Regions from separate parts of the Desulforamulus ruminis DSM 2154 genome, predicted to be linked through region 2. Evidence: riboswitches for the same ligand, from Rfam matches in the RefSeq annotation. Region 2 holds a riboswitch; the other holds the start of a gene.

Region 1 (7,777 bases), 340 kb from region 2:
CATAAGCTTCTAGTCGTTTCTTGAAGCCCCAGGAGGTATACTGAAAACCCCGATCACTGTGAATTATGGGTGTGCTGCCGGGTGCCGCTTGAAGAGCCAAGTCCAGGGTCTCGAAAACAAGACGGTTGTTATTCGAATGGCCTAAAACATAGGATACGATGGATTTATCATGTAATCGAGAATCGCACTGAGATATGCTTTTTGACCCTTTCCGTATTTGAATTCAGTTACATCCGTCAACCACTTTTCATTCGATTCCTCTGCTGTGAACTGGCGGTTTAAAAGATTTTCTGCGATCTGCCCAGGAGTTGATCGAATGTATTTCTTTTTCTTTCTACGGATGACGGATTGAATTCCAGCAAGCTTCATGAGGCGATAGACCCTCTTCGGGTTAATCGACTGATGGGTTTCCCGTCTTAAATTGATGGTTAATTGACGGTACCCATAAATGCCTTCAACCTTCTCGTAGAGCAGGAGCATCGCTTGCATGAGTTGCTGATTTTCTTGTTCGCGAGGACTTACTTTTCGCTTTAACCATTTGTAATAGCCTGAACGTGAAATCTGCGCCATTTCACACAATAAGACTAGACTAAAATGCTCTTCTCCTTGTACCGCTTGAATCGCGTCATAAATCTTCTGATGCCGGATTTGGCTTAAAACCTCCTCCTTTCGAGTTCCTGTAACTTTTTTAACAGGGCATTTTCTGCTCTAAGTCGCTCGTTTTCGTATTCTAGTTTTTTCATAGCAAGCCTTTGCCGATCGCTCTCACTTAATTCTTCCGGTGCTTTTTTCCGTCCCCGTCTATCCTTTAAGGCCTCTTCTCCACCTGCTTCATATTTCTTAACCCATTGATAAACCTGCTGGTATGAAACTTGATATTTCTCTGAGGTGTTTTGGTAATCATGGTTATGAGAAAGACAGTATAGGACCATCTCAATCCGTTCTTGCCAACTGGTAGTGCGCCCTTTAGTCATAGCCTTGGCTCCTTCCGATGGGTAGGATTTAAAACTGCTATGATTATTATACTTGTTAATCCACCTTGCCAGTTGTGTCCGACTCGCTATTTTATACTTATCTATAATTTGATACTGTGAGTATTCGCCCGAAAGGTAATCCTGAACGGCTTGAAGTTTAAGTTCTGGTGAATATTTATTAAAATGGGTTTTTATTTCTAGCCCTTCATATCCGTACAATTCATATCGATGTCGCCATTTAACCAAGGTAGTCACACTAATATCATATTTTTTAGCTATCTCTACACAGGTAGCCTGACCTGTTTCAAGTTCCTGTAGTATTGCTAGTTTCTCTGCTGCTTTGTATTGATTTATTTTTGACATTAAAATGCTCCCCTCATGATAGCCGGTTTTTTTATTTAACCTGTCTACCATATGGGGAGCATATCAAAAACCGAAATGGTTGGATTGCACAGCCTTTTATTTCCCAAAAATAAAAAGAGAATAGAACGCGGATTTTACGGATTTCCACAGATTCTCGCGGATCTTGTAATTTTAACTAAAATCCGCGTAAATCCGTATCATCCGTCCAATCCGTGTTCTATTTCTTATTAGCCTAGGTTGTTCGCCGGATTATCTGCTCTTAGGCGCTATGCCAAGTCGTTTTGCGGCAGTCCCTTTTTGTATCAACCTTCTTAAGGCAGCTTTATGCCTGACTGTATAACCTTAAAACTCCGGAACAGGACGCATGAAGCTCCGGTCATAGCTCAGGATAAACCCGCATTTTTCAGCATATTTACAGGCGCTTTGATATTCAGGATCGGACTTGCGGATGGTTCTAAATTCATCATAGGCTGCCAGGCTGGAAAAACTAAACAGCTCCAGGGCAATATTATTTGGCCCTTCGTAAGGCAGGAGGTAATTTACGCCGGAGGCTCCAAGACGTTTATAAATAGGTATTAACATTTTTATAAAGGTTTCAAAACTGTGAAGTTTACTGGGATCAAATACGTATTTGGTACAGCACGTAACCAAAATAAAACCTCCAAAAATCAATTTTAAAATCCCCATGCTTTCCGGTTAATCAATTATTTAACAAGAATCTTGCCAAAAAGGAACTCCTCCCACCCCCTGTTGATTGCTGCCGTCAACTTTCCTTTAACGCTAGATAAAGCAAGGCCGGCGCCCCAAATAATAATGTGGTTGCTGCCGCCAGTACACCGGCATCATTCACCGCTAGAGAAATCAGGGCGGCCATGATCATGCCGATGAAACCCTTATGAAGGTACGGATACTTGGCGCCAATGCTTCTAATCCCCCAAGGCCGGAAATACATGATCACAAATACGGCCAGACTGGCCATTAAAGCTCTGCTCCAGGCCGAATATTTTAACAGCTTCAGGTTCATATCCCACTTCCGCTGGATGATATTCAACACTTCAGCAAATCCGGAAGAGAGCAGCAGGGACGCAACGGACCCCATATGGGAACGCAATTCGGGAGGCCGGAAAAGGTCAAAGGCAATGAAAGCGCCAACCCCCAGCAGGGCGGCCAGTCCAATGACAGCAACCGTACGCAGCCGGATGTGCACCCCCAGCAAAAGCAAAAAAGTTAAAAGAAAGGTAGGGATCACCGTAATAGCTCCGCCCACCTTGGTGCCTAAATGAGGCGCGCCCACGGCATAAACGGTAAAAAGATACATCAGTCCGCTGGCAACCAGAAGGTACTTACGCCATGGCCGCCAAAATTCAAGCGCAGCCGTAGTGCCTAAGAGTAAAGCCCCCATCAGAACACCCGCATATTCATTGCCAATGCCGTAGAATCTTGCACCCACAATGGGATCATAACCCAACAAGGATCTCTTCATCAGAAAAGAGCCGTTCATAATATCCATTAAAATTAAAAAAGCGGTAAGGAGGGAAATAAAAATCAAAGCCTGGTTTCCTTTTATCCTGTCGATCCAAACAACCATGCCGGTGATGACGGCGGTGGCCAAAATCAGCTCAAGGGCCAGGACCGGCACGGAAGCCCCTGGTAAAAGAGGAAGCAGCAGTTCGGCTAGAGGAAAGGACATAATTCCCAGCACCAGCGGTTTGATTCCTTTTATAGGGTGGTTAAAGCATAAACTGTATATACCCAGGCCTAATATGCCGATCAGAAGAGTTACGTAGGTTGTATGAAAGGGCAGTCTGGCCTGGGCCACGGTTACAATATCCTGGTTTAGCTTTTGGAGATAGCTTAAACTCCCTTCCTCCGGTTGAAATGGAGAAGCACTAATGGAGCGGCCCGACATGTTTACCGGTTTGGGCAACCCCAGCGCCGTTAAGATACCCGGAGCAAGATCGGTATTCATAATAATCCCGTCCCGCTTGGTGGTCCCTGAGGTAAGGAGCGTGTCGGCAGGAAATCCCGGCCCCAAAGCAAAAACAAAAGTTAAATTTTTTCGTTGCCCCAGGGCCTTTTCGGTGGGAGTGGGAGTTACCACCAGCAGTATTTCCCTGGAAAAATCCATTTTATCAACCAATTGGCCGATAAACCGGTCGGTTCTGATTAAAGCGGCAGCCCTTTGTTCCTGATATACTTTGTCCGTGGCTTTGTCCTTTTCTTCATAAATCCGGGTGGTGTCTCCCGTTTCAATGACCATCAAGGACGCACCCTTTTCCCTGAACTGTTCAAACCGGTTCAATAAGGCCGCATAATCGGTTTGCAGGCTGCCCGGTACCAGAGCCGCCGGGGTGAGGACCGACTCTTCCACATCTCCCATATCGGTAAGGCCTCTGCCATCCATACTGATGGTGGAGGCAAGCCTTCTGGGCAGATCCGCCGTGTCGGAATTGCCTATAACTGCGGTTTTTAACCCGGCCTGATGCAGGGCCTCTCCCAGGGCGCCGGGCTTAGCCGGGTAGGGCAGCTCGTTGTTTCTTCTGATTAATTCTCCAATCGCCAACTGAAACACATTGCCGGCCTCCGGTTGTATCCCGGTGCGGCTGATATATTCGCTGCGCGGCAACGTAAAACCGTTTTCATTAAAAGCCTTTTGAGCCTCCGGACCACCTACCAGATGGGCTCCCCCGCCAAGGGTCGGATAGGTATGCATGGGGTAAAGCCCTGCACCGGTATTATTATTCATTAAGCCCACCGAACCATGGGAGGTCAGGCTTTTTACATTCTGAAGATAGGGTCCGTTGTAATCGTCCATATCAATGCGGTCCATAATCACCATTACAACACGCCGAACCTTCGCTTTGGCTTCCCCGGCCAGGCAGGGAGGGGGGAATGCGCCCACCAGCACCAGTAATATCAAAAAATGAATAAAAATCTTTTGCCGCAACAAAAACTGCAAATAACTCCCTCCACATTCTCTTTACCCTCTGGGTCATTTTTCAAGGTGATAGGGTACTACGGTAACAGCTACACGCTTATTCATAATTAGCAGCGTGCGCAGAATAAACCCGGTTTGATTGTGCAGCAGCCTGTGCCACCATTTCTTGGTCTCAAACTCCGGTATTAAAACGGTGATAAAGTCTTCCGGCTGGCTTATCTGCTCAATCTCATCGATATATTGAAGCAATGGTTTTAGAATTGTACGATAGTTGGATTTGATGGCTTTTAATTCCACGCCGGGATTCCATCGCTCCCAACGCCCCTGAACTTTTTCATAGGCAACATCATCGGTAGCCACATACAATGCCACCACATGGGGTGACAGCCTTTTGGCATAACCCAGGGTATTGGCTACCACCCGGTTAACCCCCGCCACCGGAACAATCACCCAATGTTTGCCCTGACGAACCGGTACCTGGTGGCTTTCTAATATTTCCTGTGGTAAAACCAGTTGTTCTCTCATGTCCTGATAGTGGCAATGAATTCTTTTAAAAATATAGATTTGCAGGGGAATGGCCAGCAGGATCAACCAGGCTCCGGCAGTGAATTTAGTAACCATAATCACCAGTACAACAATTCCGGTGATGGATGCCCCCACCCCGTTTAGCAGGGCTCTTCCTTTCCATCCTGCGGTCCCTTCCCGGCGCCAGTGCACCACCATACCGGACTGAGCAATGGTGAAGGAAAGGAATACGCCTACCGCATATAGAGAGATAAGGTGTTCCGTATTACCATTATAGCCAATAATTAATAATGCAGAAATAACACTTAAAAAAACAATGCCGTTAGAAAAAACCAATCGGTCTCCCCGGGCCGCAAGATACCTCGGCATGTAACCGTCCCTGGCCAGCAGGGACAGGAGCGGAGGCAAACCATTATAAGCGGTGTTGGCCGCCAGGTAAAGGATTAACATGGTCAACACCTGGATGTAATAATAAAGCCACCCCCGCCCAAATACACCTTCCGCCAACTGTGACAACATGGTTACATTTTCCTGCTGCAGCAAATGAAAATGCATATTTAAAAAGGTAATGCCCAAAAACATGGTTCCCAGCAGGACGGACATGCAGTAGGTGGTTACCTGGGCATTGCGGTATCCGGGTTCCTTAAACATGGGAACTCCGTTGGAGATAGCTTCAATCCCGGTCATGGAACTGCAGCCGTTAGAAAAAGCCTTCAGGGCTAAAAAAAGAACAGCCCAGTTAAAATGCGCTTCCAGGGAGGAAGACGGGATCACCGGAGCGGCTCCGGTTAAAGCGTGATACAGGCCGGTACCCAGCAGAAAAAAGATACCTAGGATAAAACCATAGGTTGGAAAAACAAAGGCTGTGGATGATTCCCGAATGCCCCTCAGGTTAATAAGCATTAATATACCAAACAATACAAATAAATCAATACCCACGCGATGGGGTATTAGAACAGGCAGGGCTGAGATAATGGCATCGGTGCCGGAAGAAATACTCACCGCCACCGTAAGGCTATAATCAATTAACAAAGCGGCGGCGGCGATCAGGGAGGGTATCTCCCCCAGATTTTTTTTGCCCACGGAATAGGAGCCTCCGCCGCCAGGGTTGGCCTTGGCCACCTGGACATAAGAAATGGTCACCAGCCCTAGAAGAAGCAGGATGGCCAGTGATACCGGCGCCACATACCCATAGGCCACAAATCCCGGAACGGTGAGCATAGCAATCACCATCTCCGGACCGTAGGCCACGGAAGATAAAGCATCGGAAGAAAAAATGGCCAGGGCTTTCCATTTGGGAAGCTTTTCCCGGACAATGTCCTGGTTATGCAAGGGTTTTCCTATAATGAAACGTTTCAACATTTGAAACAAATTGACCTGTCCCCCAAACTGAAAATTCCGGCTGTACCTAAACATTATTATTGCCTCCCAGAACATAAAAATAACGGCGCTTAAAAGCACCGTCCGTTGGCATGGCATGACAAGTAATCCAGGTCAAAACCCGGATTATTTCTTCCACGCTTACGAGGTTAGCTGACGGATTCGGGTCGAAGATTAACCCTACCATAACGTGATGGATTCACCCCTGAAAATTGGTTCCCCCGTTTCAACTGAATTCAGCGCTTATAAGATTGTATGGTTGTCACTGAACCAATACTACGCCTGTTAAATTACAAAGTACAGCCTCATTTTCCTTTAAAAAAATCCGTTTTAGTTCTTTGTACGAAATGGTTTTCCTCAATCTCAATCAATCGTTTCAGGGACTGTTTTTTCATCTCTTTTTATTTTTCTAAACTTGATTTTTTTCCTTTTTTTGAAGCGTTACTTTTAGGTAAAGGGTGATCTTTTCGCTGATAATAGCTAAATAGGTTTTTAATTGGTAGTGGTTTCCATTCACTTCAATTTCCCGGTTATCCACTACGCTGGGTATCCAAAGGATATCCAGGGTTTTTACCTCTTGACCCATTAATGGTTTCAGCCAGATCTTTATTTTTTCGTTCACTTCCAGTTTGAGCCTTATGTCGTCATATTCGGTCAAACCCTCTCGGGAATCCAGCAATAAGTAGGTTTCAACCGCATTCACAGTATACTTTTCCTTTTGGCTGGAGCTTTCTTTGATTCTTTGCAGTTCAACGGTGGTATCCTCCAGCCGGGTTTGTAAAATCCGGTTGGTCATGGCCAAGCGGTCCACTTGATGGCCAATCAGAACATTAATTGCCGCAGCTCCCAGCAGTGCTCCCAGCAGGAAGAAAGCCAGACTCTTTAGCCATCTCCACTTCATTCGGAACTTCCCCCGCAGATGGCCAGTATCAGATAATAACCGGCCTGGGTTCCCGCCAGAGCACTAAGGATATAAAAAATTTGTTTGACCACCGCCCGGACCTCTCCGTTAAAAAGACCGCTTTCCAGAATTTCAAAGGTCGAAAAGGTTCCCCCGATGGCTGCTGCAATGGCCCAAATTTTAATATCCCGGGCTAATTTTAACATCACCGTCAGAGAAGGCTCCCGTACCAGTACCGCAGCCAGGGAACCGATCAGCACCGCCCCCAGCATAATTCCCAGGGCAGTAAAAAAAATTAAAAGCACTTTTTGTTCAAAGGTTTCCACGGGCATCCCTCCCAGGGACAATCTCCTAATGATTATTAGAAAAAGTTCTAAAATATGCCCGTTACACCCCTTCATCTCATAAGCAAAAAGCAGGCCTTAAGCCTGCTTAAAAATACTTGGTTATGGTTGCTTTGTCTCTTCCGACAGCATGCGGCGCAATATTTTACCCACAGGAGATTTGGGCAGTTCACTGCGAAATTCAATCTTTCTGGGCACCTTGTAATTGGCCAGATTTTTTCGGCAAAAGCCGGCAATTTCCTCTTTGGTGGCCTGCTGCCCCTCTTTTAAAACGATAAAAGCCTTAATCACTTCACCCCGGGTGGCGTCCGGAATACCAATGACCGCCGCTTCTTTAACCTTGGGGTGCTGA
Region 2 (7,777 bases):
CCGGGTGGGTGGGGGGTTTAACCATCGCTACGGACTTTATGACGCGGTATTAATTAAGGACAATCATATCAAGGTGGCGGGCGGCATCACTCAGGCAGTGCTGGCGGCCAGACACAACGTGCCCCATACCATTAAGATTGAGGTGGAGGTTGAAGACCTGGCCGGGGTGAGCGAGGCCCTGGAGGCCAGAGTGGATATTATCATGCTGGACAACATGGATCAGGCCACCATGCGGGAAGCGGTCAAGCTGGTGGACGGCCGCGCCCTGGTGGAGGCCTCCGGAGGAATTAATGAGGAAACCATTGTTGCGGCGGCCAAGGCCGGAGTGGATCTGGTTTCCATCGGGGCCCTGACTCATTCCATTAAGTCCCTGGACATCAGTCTGGATATCGGGGAGATTAAAATCCACAAAGACAACGGAGCTGGGTGCCATAAAAATTAATGGTACTTTTAGGGGCTTATTATGACTGGGGAGCAATTTTTAATCCCAGGTCTCTAATTAATGCAATGTCCCGGCTGATTTGATCGCCCGGAGTGGTGAGAAAATCGCCCACAATGGCACCGTTTATTCCCGCCAGAAAACCAAGGCTGCGCAATTCTCCCAGCGCTTCCTTCCTGCCGCCGGCAAAGCGCAGGGTTACGTTGGGCAGAATCAAACGAAAGAGACTGAGAGTTATGATGATCTCCCGGACGGAGATCATTTCCTGTTTCTCCAGCGGTGTGCCGGGGATAGGGTTAAGAATATTGACGGGCACAGAATCCACCTGAAGGTCTTTTAGCTCATAGGCCAATTCAATTCTTTGCTCCATGGTTTCACCGGCGGAGATAATGCCTCCACTGCAGACCCGGAGTCCGGCCTTTTGAGCCGCACGAATGGTGGCCACCCGTTCTTCATAGGAATGGCTGGTACAAATCCGGGCAAAATAACTTTTAGCGGTTTCTAAATTGTGGTGGTAGGTGGTCACCCCGGCCTCTTTTAAACGGCAGCAGCGGGAATAATCCAACAAACCCAGGGAAGCACACAGCTTTAAGCGGGTTTGTTTTTTTAACAGCCGGTAAATATCAATGATCCGGTCAAATTCCCGGGCGCTCAAGGCCTTACCGCTGGTCACCAGGGAGAAACGGTTGATCCCCATGGCTTCAACCCGGCGGGCGGTGGAGAGAATAACCTCGGGGCTTAATAATTCGTAATGGATAATCTCTGTTTGGTAGCGGGCAGCTTGGGCGCAAAAAGCGCAGTCTTCAGAACACCCGCCTGACTTGGCATTGATAATGGAACAGAGGTCGATGGTTTCCTGGTGCCGCTGTCCGGTGATCTGACCGGATAAAGCCAGTAAACGGTGAAAATTCCGGCCCTCTAAGCGGGATAAATAAAGGGCCTCTGCAAAACTTAACTCGGCCTGGTTTAGTAAGCGTTTCTGTATTTGATCAAACATAAGGCACCTCCATATTGTCAACCAAATTATAAAGACCAGTTAACAATAACACTACTGAAGGAGAGAAGTCAATCCTTACCAGGACCAAAGTCCCTTAAAAATCGTGCCATTGGACTATATCCTTTTTTTTCTTTTATTCTATGATGGTAATAAAAGATTGCTCAGGAGGGGTTGACAATGGCTACATGTCCCCATGCCAAGGGCGCAAATGGTTGCAATGCTTTGCTAAACTACGGTTTTAGCTCAAATACCTTAATCATATCGGATAGTTGGTGGCACAAGTTTTGTGCCAGCGGTAAGCATAAGCAGTGCCCAAATATGAAAGCCGCTCTCAACATGAAGGAAGAAAAAGAGAGAAAAGCGGCTGCCGGTACCTTCATTCGAAGAGACAGTTCCGGCACTGCCGGTAAAATGCTAAAACCCAAGAGAAAGGGGCTTAATGAAAAGGCCAACGCTGTGCATGCCCATGGCGGCAAGGCCCCTCATTTTTGCGAGAAACCCTGGCGTGCTGCGGAGATTCGTTTCCGGGTTACCAATTCAAAATTTTATACCAGACCTTGGGTTTCCTAGAAACAGGGGGCTGATGCAAAAGAACCGGAAAGGTTCCTATGCGCAGCCCCTTATTTAGTAAAAATAAAAAGAATAGAACACGGATTTTACGGATTTGCACGGATTTACATGGATCTAGTCTTCTTTAAATAAAATCCCGCGCAAATCCGTAAAACCTCCGTACTTTTAATTAGCGGTTGTTGGCTGGGTTATCCGCCCGCTAATAAAAAGTAATTTTGCCGTACTCCCTTCTTAAAGAGGATAATGTTAACTTCGTATGGCTTAAAAGTTGACAAAGGGGCGCGGTATGGTATAAAATGCCAAGGGGTGACATAAAATGCTGGATGCTAAACAAAAAATCCTTCATTTACTCCGGTCTGAACGGCCGGATCCTGTTTCCGGTGAGCTGATTTGCCGGCACTTGAACGTTTCCCGGACAGCCATCTGGAAGAATATCGAGGCCTTAAGGCGGGATGGTTATGAGATTGAAGCAAAACCCCGGTCGGGTTACCGGTTGATTTCCTCACCGGATATTCTGGCCCCTTCCGAGTGGCAGACGGGTTTGAAGTCTAAAATCATTGGCCGGGAAGCCCGCTACTTTAAATCGGTTTCCTCAACCAATGATGCAGCCAAGGAACTGGCGCGCCTTGGGGCGAAGGAAGGGACGACGGTGTTGGCTGAAGAGCAAACCTCCGGCAAAGGCCGGTTGGGGCGGGTATGGAGAGCCCCGTCCGGTGCAGGGCTGTCTTTTTCTATTATCCTTTATCCCAAGGTCAATCCCATGGAAGTATCCCAGCTAACCATGCTGGGAGCGGTTGCCGTGGTCAATGCCCTGAAGCAAGAACTGGGAGTGCCCGCAGGGGTTAAATGGCCCAACGATGTTTACCTCCAAGGCTTAAAAGTGTGCGGCATTCTGGCCGAAATGGCGGCGGAAGCGGATCAGGTAAAATATCTGGTGCTTGGCATCGGGGTCAATGTCAACCAGCGATCTGAAGATTTGGGAGAATTGATCCATTCAGCCATTTCTCTCAGGGCGTTTACTGGAAGAAAAATAAGCCGGTCAAAATTGCTGGGGGCCATTTTGGAGCAGTTGGATTTTTTGTATGACCTGTGGCAAGAGCAGGGCTTTGCTCCGGTAAGGACCCTGTGGAAGGAAAACGCCCTTTGGCTGGAATCTCCGGTACAGGTCAGTGGGCTGCACGAGGTTTGGCAGGGGTTGATGGAGGATATTGATGCTCATGGGGCCTTGGTGTTAAGGCTGGCGGATGGCAGCAGAAAAATCTTCCATTCGGGGGAAGTTTCCCTGCGGCCCGGACATCATTAAATGGACGGGCTTTAAAAATATGCCGTAAATGTAAACCTGTAATCATAATAAAGTTAACAAAGGGAGAGATTGCTTTGAAATTTACACATAGAGAAATGGTTTTGGCGGGGTTAATGGCGGCATTCATGGTGGTGGTTACGGTTGTTACCCGGATTCCCTTTGTTTATGCCGTAGTGCCCTTTAGCCTGCAGCCCCTGGTGGCGGTACTGGCGGGCGTACTGCTGGGGGCCAGAACCGGGGCTTTGAGTATGGTGGTTTATCTGCTGCTGGGGCTGGCAGGCCTGCCGGTTTTTGCCACTGAACCCTTTGGGGGGGTTATGTACCTGCTAAAGCCAACCTTTGGATTCTTACTGGCGCAGGTACCGGCGGCCTATATTGCGGGCCGGCTTTTGGAAAACCGCGGGCCGGCCAGCCTATACCGGTATATTATAGCCTCCCTGGCGGGAATGGCAGTGATTTACCTGATCGGACTGCCCTATATTTACGGCACCTTAAATTTTTATCTGGGGAAAGCAACTTCTATTATGGCCGTGCTGAAAATCGGCTTTATTCCTTTTTTTGTGTGGGATCTGCTGAAAGCGGTGGTTGTGGGACTGCTGGCCAGGGCGATTCACCGGCGTTTGCCTAGGTATTCGTCGAAGTATAAATAGACAGTCGCCTGTTTGAGCTGTTTTTATCTCTCAGATCCTGAGACCTGGCTTTACCCAAAGATTCATATTTTCAAACCTGCCGGCAATATGGCAATTATTAATCAAGGTACCTTGAAACCGATAGCCCAGACGATGGAGAATCAAATTCATCCCATAAGAGGAGGACCGGGCCAGGCTGTAAAGGCAACGGGGATGCCGGTTCAGACAGCACTGCTCAAGTTCTTTCAGGAGAAGCGTATTTAAGCCTAAGCCCCGGTAATCCGGATGAGTGGCGCAATTGGTCAGTTCGGTTCGACCGTAATCCCGGTCAATTTCTGCTGCAGCCGCACCCACAAGCTGCTGGCCATGATAAACGACCATATAGAGATCCCCTTTTTCCATGGCACAATTCAGGTAACGGGGGGTATATATCGGAGTCGGGTAAGTGGCAAACACTTGACGGAACAGGTCGGCCATCCGGTTAATATCCTGTTTTGTGGCCCGGCGCAAAAGGAATTCTTCAGGTAAACAACCTTTAGTGAGCCTGGGTTGGGACAATATTTTTTTTAACATGGCCTGTTCTTCCTGAAGAAATAATGATTTTCCCCGACGGATGCAGGGGTAGGCCGATAGAAAATAGCCTTTCGAATCGGGATAGTAAGCCTCAATAACGCCTTCCAGTACAAAGCCATTTTCCTGAAAGCTTTTTAAGTCTTCTTCCCGGGCAGGAAGAATAATTTTCTCCAAGCTTTCTTCTTTAGCCCACCGGGTTAGATATTGGCTAAAAAGTAAAGGATCTTTGACTCGATAGTCCTGGATCCAGATTCGGAGGTTTTCTTTATCCACTAGGGCGTCTACGGAAAATTCGTCTTTATGTCTGGAGACCGGTTCCATGATTATCTGCTCCCTCCAACGGTAATTATTTCATCGTCCGGCTTTAGGGTGATCGCTCCACTCTGCATTAAGCCGGCAACTCCCAGCTTGGCGGACGAATATTTCTCTTCCTCCTGGCCGGGTTCGGTATACAGATAGATATTGCCCTCAAAATTTCTCAGAACGATTTTTCCTTTACCCTGGGACAGCAGGTAATTAGGGCCAAGGGGAATTTTTCCGCCGCCGCCCGGCGCATCAATTACATAGGTTGGAATGGACAGACCGGAGGTATGGCCACGCAGGGATTCAATAATTTCTATGCCGGCACTGACCGGGGTCCGGAAGTGTCCAATCCCCTCCGAAAGGTCACACTGGTAGAGATAATAAGGCCGGACGCGGATCTTTAGTAAATTCTGCACCAATCTCTTCATGATGTCCGGACGGTCGTTAATACCCCGGAGTAGAACAGACTGGTTATTAACGGGGATACCGGCTTTGGCCAAACGGGCCACAGCCTCGGTAGCCTCGGGAGTAATTTCCGACGGATGATTAAAGTGAGTGTTAACCCAAACCGGATGATATTTTTCCAGCATTGAGCACAGTTCCGGGGTGATTCGCTGGGGAAGCACCACCGGGGTTCGGGTGCCCAGACGGATAATTTCCACATGTTTAATGGAGCGAAGTTTCTATGGAGCGAAGTTTCTTTAGAATGTACTCCAATTGCTTATCGGTAAGTGTGAAAGGGTCGCCGCCGGAAATAACCACATCCCGAATGGCGGGCTTATTGCGAATATAGTTGAAGGCTCGGTCCAATTGGTCTTTGGGCAGTGATTGATCATGCTGACCGGCCATCCTCCGGCGGGTGCAGTGACGGCAGTACATAGAACAACAGTCCGTAACTAATAGCAAAACTCTATCGGGATAGCGGTGTGTTAAACCGGGAACAGGCGAATCCACGTCTTCGTGCAAAGGGTCCCTCATGTCACCTCTGGTATAGACCAGTTCCTTGGGATTCGGAATAGACTGCAAAGCAATAGGACAGTATCGTTCCGTAGGGTTAATCAGACTCAGATAGTAAGGAGTAATGGCCATCCTGAATTTTTTTAGACAGACTGTGATTCCCTCCATTTGCTCCTTGGAGAGGCGAATAAACCGGGATAATTTTTGGGCATCTGTTATGCGATTGCTGATCTGCCAGCGCCAGTCGTTCCACTGTTCTTCCGTAACATTCCATTTCTCTAAAATCTCGGGTTTTTCCCTCACAAAATTCCCCCTTGTATAAATTGTTGAATAAAAATGGGTTTATCGAATGACTTTGAACCGGAAATAAGGGTTGCCCCGGCAACATATCGTAAGAAATAAAAAATCCCCGGAAATATTATCCAGGGGAGAAGGGCATAAAAATGTATAACAAAATAGCCAAAAATCCGGCTGTATTGCTTAACTTTTCTACGCCTACGAAGTTAGCTGACGGGTTCGGATTGAAAAGTATAACCCTAACAGTGTGAGCACACTGTATTAACCCCAATTGATTGGTTCCCCCGCTCTCTCAAAAAGAGAGATTAAGCGAAAGCCATATTCATTTTATAGTTTATTTTATCATCAATTGCCTGAATTATTATAACCTTATAAAAGATGTTAATAGGGCGTTTCATGGGATAAGAAGGGATATGGCACGGTGAAGGCGACAAATGCTAAAAAATATTTGCCAATACGCCGGCTAATGGGAAATACAATCCCATGGATTCTATTTCTTACCTTTATTCACATAAAAAGCCCTGCCAGGGCAGGACTTTTTATGATGCGGTATCTTTTATGAAGCCTGTACGGCCCTTCTGATTTCCTCTAAACCCAGTCGCTCTACAAACTTGAACATTCGTTCACCGGTTTTGGCGTTTTCCTTATAAAAATTAATTAGCCTTTGGGAAAGGGCAACCACTTCATCCATGGTTAGGTCCTCTGCCAGCAATTGCCCGATATGAGGAACCGAACCGGAGTTGCCGCCGATCACCACACTGAAACCCTTGGGTTTGCCAAAGGCGCCCAGGTCCCTCATCCAGGCTTCGGCACAGTTTAGGGGACAGCCGGAGATTCCTATTTTAAACTTGTTAGGCAAAATCATCCCGCTAAAATTCCGGTCCAACAGGGTGGCCAGAGCCAGAGAATCCTGCTTTCCGTATTTACAGAAACTGATTCCGGGACAAGCTTGGACACTTCGTACACAGAGTCCGGTGGCAGGAGCCGGGTCCATACCCAAATCAGTCCAGAGATTGTCTACATCTTCACCCTTGATTCCCACCAGAGCAATCCGTTGGGAAGCGGTCAGCTTGACCACGGGAATTTGGTATTTCTCCACCACATCGGCTAATTTCCTGAGGATTTCTGCATTCAGCAGGCCCGCCGTGGTTTTCGGCACGATAGCGTAGGTTCCGTCGCGCTGTAAAATGGCTCCTTTGGGGGAGTGGGTCATCGTATATTCCTCCTGAAGAAGTAGTAAATTTACATTTATTCGACAGGCTCCATTTTTGTCCCTGCCCTAATCCATAAAGTCCGAAGAAAAAGAAAATTTGCACTGCCGGATGCAGAGTGAAACGATGGATGCAGGGGTGATACGGTTGTACTTTTCCAATTAAATCTGGTAGAATTGCTTTTGACTAAAAGTAATTCCATGAGACTCAAGGGAGGAAGCGAACCTTGATACTGGCCATAGATATCGGCAATACCAACATTGTTTTTGGCGTCTTTAACGATAAAATCCTGGCGGCCAACTGGCGCCTGTCTACCGATCGCAACCGCACCGCCGATGAATACGGAGTCCTGTTGAAAGAGCTCTTTGGCTTGTCCGGACTGAATATGAAGGCGGTGACCGGAGTGGTGATTTCTTCCGTGGTACCCCCGGTAAACAGCCTGATTGAATCCATGATCGAAAAGTTTTTTAACCTGAATCCTGTTTTAGTGGGACCGGG

Evidence for each region. A riboswitch is a leader RNA that binds a small molecule or an ion and turns the genes downstream of it on or off. The one in region 2 is predicted to bind cyclic di-AMP.
Region 1: linked by a shared signal. The riboswitch ahead of DESRU_RS02855 (APC family permease) and the one ahead of kamA (lysine 2,3-aminomutase) in region 2 are both predicted to bind cyclic di-AMP.

Annotation. Positions count from the first base shown of each region.
Region 1 is NC_015589.1:575,748-583,524, reverse strand. Features, by position in the region: gene DESRU_RS21065 (IS3 family transposase) at 1-160, opposite strand, end outside; gene DESRU_RS21060 (IS3 family transposase) at 142-570, opposite strand; gene DESRU_RS21055 (helix-turn-helix domain-containing protein) at 654-1,337, opposite strand; gene DESRU_RS02865 (NIPSNAP family protein) at 1,680-1,988, opposite strand; gene DESRU_RS02860 (hypothetical protein) at 2,101-4,296, opposite strand; gene DESRU_RS02855 (APC family permease) at 4,330-6,216, opposite strand; cyclic di-AMP (ydaO/yuaA leader) riboswitch at 6,304-6,432, opposite strand; gene DESRU_RS02850 (sporulation membrane protein YtrI) at 6,590-7,081, opposite strand; gene DESRU_RS02845 (YtrH family sporulation protein) at 7,078-7,413, opposite strand; gene DESRU_RS02840 (long-chain-fatty-acid--CoA ligase) at 7,528-7,777, opposite strand, start outside.
Region 2 is NC_015589.1:238,762-246,538, forward strand. Features, by position in the region: gene nadC (carboxylating nicotinate-nucleotide diphosphorylase) at 1-442, shown strand, start outside; gene bioB (biotin synthase BioB) at 462-1,436, opposite strand; gene DESRU_RS01250 (hypothetical protein) at 1,614-2,006, shown strand; gene DESRU_RS01255 (biotin--[acetyl-CoA-carboxylase] ligase) at 2,323-3,309, shown strand; gene DESRU_RS01260 (biotin transporter BioY) at 3,384-3,959, shown strand; gene ablB (putative beta-lysine N-acetyltransferase) at 3,990-4,832, opposite strand; partial or broken gene kamA (lysine 2,3-aminomutase) at 4,835-6,074, opposite strand; cyclic di-AMP (ydaO/yuaA leader) riboswitch at 6,249-6,390, opposite strand; gene DESRU_RS01275 (nitrite/sulfite reductase domain-containing protein) at 6,625-7,281, opposite strand; gene DESRU_RS01280 (type III pantothenate kinase) at 7,506-7,777, shown strand, end outside.